DNA from 2 places in the Alishewanella sp. HH-ZS genome. Region 1 is predicted to be linked to the other one. Evidence: predicted binding sites of a transcription regulator. Region 1 holds the regulator's gene; the other holds the start of a gene.
The links. Region 1 encodes sigma-54, which starts transcription at its own class of promoters, with help from an activator protein. Its sites were predicted from a motif close to GTTGGCACGNNNNTNGNNT; they were not measured.
Positions count from the first base shown of each region.

Region 1 (2,185 bases):
TCCTCCACCCGCTGACACGGAAGGCGCAATCAGGCGGCACAGACCGCAGCCACTTCCAGGATGGAGGGGATATACTCAGGAGAGAATCAGACTTACATGAAGCCGTCTTTACAACTTCGCCTTGGCCAACAGCTAACAATGACGCCGCAGCTGCAGCAAGCGATCCGCTTATTGCAGCTTTCCACCATTGAGCTGCAGCAGGAAATTCAGGAAGCGCTGGATGCCAACCCCTTGCTTGAGCCCGACGACGACTTCGAACCGGGCACGCCCGAGACCGACCTGAGCCTGTCGAATATCAACCGTGAAGAAAGCAGCGGGTCAACGTCTGACAGTGAAGACTACCAGGCTGGTAATGACGATTATCCGGAATTTAATGACGTTAGTGAGCGCGATACCAGCGAGGCAATGGCCGAGCAGAATATCCAGGAGGACTTACCACTGGACAATAACTGGGACGATTTAGTCAGTGCCGCCCCGGTCAGCAATGGCGCCCTGCCAGACGAGGATCTGGTATATCAGGGCGAAACCACTGAAACCTTGCAGGATTATTTGCGTTGGCAAATGGACCTTACCCCTTTTTCTGAGACAGACCGCGCCATTGCCGAAGTCATTATTGAAGCCGTCGATGAAGCCGGTTTACTGACCATAGATGTGGAAGATATCTTAGCCTCACTGCAGCTGCCGGATGTCGAAGCCGATGAAGTCGAGGCTGTATTAAAACGGATCCAATTGTTTGACCCTGTCGGTGTGGCGGCCCGCTCAGTGAAAGAGTGCTTGCTGATCCAGCTACGGCAGTTTGATCCTGCCACCCCCTATTTAAATGATGCAAAACAAATAATCAGCGAATATACCGACTTTTTAGCTAACCGGGACTTTCGTTCTTTGATGCGGGTGACTAAACTCAAAGAAGATGAGTTAAAAGAAGTGATGCGCCTGATCCACAGCCTGAACCCGCGCCCCGGCGCCGATGTGATCAGGCAGGAACAGCAATATGTGATTCCTGATGTAGTGGTTACCAAGGTTAAAGGTCGTTGGCAGGTGGAGCTGAATCCGGATGCCATGCCCAAAGTGAAAATCAACCAGCAGTATGCTGCGCTGTCCAGAACGGTCAGAAGCAGTACCGACAGCCAGTTTATCCGCTCACATCTGCAGGAGGCGAAATGGTTTTTGAAAAGTCTGGAAAGCCGCAACGAAACCTTGCTAAAGGTCGCCAACTGTATCGTGCAACAGCAACAAGCCTTTTTTGAGCATGGCGAAGAGGCCATGAAACCCATGGTATTAAATGATGTGGCAGAAATGGTAAGTATGCATGAGTCAACAATTTCCCGGGTTACTACCCAAAAGTATATGCATACGCCGCGCGGAATTTTTGAACTTAAATTCTTCTTCTCCAGTCATGTTAGTACAGAGAGTGGTGGTGAATGTTCATCTACCGCCATCCGTGCCTTTATTAAGAAATTGGTGGCAGCAGAGAACCCGGCTAAGCCACTGAGTGACAGTAAGATGGCAGAAATCTTATCCGAACAGGGGATCAATGTCGCAAGGCGTACCATCGCCAAGTACCGTGAATCGCTGTTTATTGCGCCATCTAATCAACGAAAGACCTTGCTGTAAGTGTCTTAACAAGAAGGAAGAGTCTATGCAAATCAACTTAACTGGCCGTCATGTAGAAATTACCGACTCTCTGAGAGAATATGTAGACAGTAAATTTTCCAAGCTGGAGCGTCATTTCGAGAATATCAATAACGTGCATGTTATTCTGAACGTGGAAAAACTGAAGCAAATCGCTGAAGCCAAAGTACATTTGAACGGCGGTGAAGTTTTTGCTGTGTCAGAGGATGAAAATATGTATGCTGCAATTGACCAGTTAATTGATAAACTGGACCGGCAAGTGATTAAACACAAAGAAAAGTTGTCGCGACACTAACCATGATAAATTTAAGCGCTATGCTGGAGAAGAACTGCACCAAGAGTGCAGTTCTTTTTAACAGCAAAAAACGGATCCTCGAATATATTGCCGAGCTGGCTCATCAACAGCTGCCAGAGATGTCTGAGTACAGCATTCTGGAAGCCCTGATGACCCGGGAAAAGCTGGGTTCAACCGGTATTGGTGGTGGTATTGCCATTCCCCATGGCAAGCTCGACTGCGTCACCTCACCGATCCTGATATTTGTGGTAAGCCAGG
Region 1 covers NZ_LZEJ01000014.1:41,710-43,894, reverse strand. Annotated here, with positions in the region: gene A9165_RS07500 (RNA polymerase factor sigma-54) at 97-1,614, shown strand; gene hpf (ribosome hibernation promoting factor) at 1,640-1,927, shown strand; gene ptsN (PTS IIA-like nitrogen regulatory protein PtsN) at 1,930-2,185, shown strand, end outside.

Region 2 (2,185 bases), on a different contig from region 1:
CTGGCTGAACTGGAGCAGGCTGTAAACAAACTGCAAGCGCAGCAGGCCGAAATCGCCGCCTTATAGTCGTCGGTAATTTCTATCCCGACAGCCCCCTTTCCGGGGGTAACCTGACCATAAAAAAATGCCGGACTATGCCGGCATTTTTTATTTAACTATTAATACTATGCCACTAACTGCTTGCGACGACGTACACCTACCAGCGCTATCAGGCCTAAGCCCATCAGCGCCAGCACACCAGGTGCAGCAACAATAGTCACAGGTTCAGTGGTGATCAGGAACGCAAATTGGGCAGCGGTAAATTGGTTTTCTTGTGTTTTAAAACCTAAACAAGGACCAACAATACCTGCTTGCGCACAGGTTGCGGCGTCCATTGGATTCAAAGAACCACTGGTCTCAATGATACTGATAAAGTAGGTAAAACCGTTATAGTCAAAAGACGCATTCAACGCATCAGTTGAGATAACAAAAATATCGTCACAAACCGATAACGATGGGAATGGACACGGATTTTGATTCGGTGTTTCAATAAAATTGATACTGAAATTAGCAACCAGTAAATCCAGTGTATCACCAACCGGGTTCAGCGGGGTTAACAGCAAGGTTGACTGGAGCACAGCATTAGTTAAGGTGGCATGGCTGCCGCTCAGCGTATTGTTGTAATGCGTCACAATATTGGTAAGAGCAGCAGGACCGTTGGTGTTAACGATACCATCAGCAGGTGACTCGGTAATACCAAGGCCACTACGGGTGCCACCAAGTACCGCATGGTTACCACCTGATGACCCCCAGGTCAACAATGAAGGTGATGTCGTCTGAGTACCTGTTCCCGCACCGAATGTCCAGTCTACCCACTGCAACGTAACTGTATAATCCCACTGTGTAACCATGGCCGCCTGGGTGAAGGGCGCAAGTAACAACGCAACCCCTGCGATGGCACCTTTCAAAATTTTCTTCATTTTCTCGCTCCTGCAAAATGTTTTATCAGCTCGCTTAATGCTCGTCTGACGGTGAACTACAAAGAAGATTTAGCATAGAGCGTGCCATAAAATAACTCCTTGACTTGGCTTGAGTTAATTCAAACGCAAGTATTAGCCTGTAAAAATAGCTGACAGCTGCTACCCTATATCAGACACAAAGATTCCAATTGTGCAAAATCGTTTTTTTGCTATGATGCACGCGTTTGTCTGCATAAAGATCAGACAAACCTGCGCTGGATACTTATGCAGCTAAACCGGTGGTTTAGCCAGAGCTCCGCGCAGTGTTCCGCTCCGTTGAGTTGTCCAATCTGCTGCAACGGTTCAGTTAACTTTGCCGGCCTGTCCCGGCTTTTATTATGAGAATAAAAAACCATGTCAGCAGATGCATCTTTAGAGAGTCTGGCCGAACCTATTGCTGCGGCGGCCGAAGCGGCCGCCGTTGAACCCTCTGCAATTAGCCTGATCCCTGCCTTAGTCGTACTGGCGTTCGCCGTTTGGTTAAAGCGCCCTATTCTGGCGTTGGTATTAGGCGCTGCTTCCGGTTTGTTACTTCTGGGTTCACCAAAGGAAGCGTTGTTTAACTTGGGTGAAACCTCCGTGCGCGTGATGCAGGACGAAACCATTGGCTGGTTAATCCTGGTCTGCGGTGGCTTTGGCGCCTTAATTGCGCTGCTGGTCCATACCGGTGGTGCGTTCGCATTTGGTCGAATGGCGCAGCAGTATGCCAGTGGCCGCAAACCTTCGCTGTTCATGACCTACTTTCTGGGTCTGATTATTTTTATCGATGATTACTTAAATGCCTTAACCGTCGGCGAAACCATGAAACGGATCACCGACAAATACAAGGTATCGCGCGAAATGCTGGCCTATGTGGTTGACTCAACCGCCGCACCAATGTGTGTGCTGGTGCCAATTTCAACCTGGGCCATTTTCTTCGGAGGTCTGCTGGTTGCTAACGGTATCGCGCCGGAAACCGACCCCAATGGCATAAAAACCTATATCTCAGCCATTCCTTACATGGTGTATGCCTGGTTGGCACTGATTATGGTGCCACTGGTTATCTTAGGTATAGTCCCGTTGTTCGGACCAATGAAAAAAGCCGAACTCGCTGCCCAACTATCCAATGGTAACATAGATGCCCCAGCTGAAACTGCGGCTTCACATACTCATACCAGTGATGATTTTGCAGTAGAAGCTTTTGAAGA
Region 2 covers NZ_LZEJ01000053.1:1,196-3,380, reverse strand. Annotated here, with positions in the region: gene A9165_RS15110 (valine--tRNA ligase) at 1-66, shown strand, start outside; gene A9165_RS15105 (THxN family PEP-CTERM protein) at 165-959, opposite strand; gene A9165_RS15100 (Na+/H+ antiporter NhaC family protein) at 1,353-2,185, shown strand, end outside.
Region 2: the regulator sigma-54 is predicted to act here: its motif matches at 1,030-1,048, upstream of A9165_RS15105 (THxN family PEP-CTERM protein).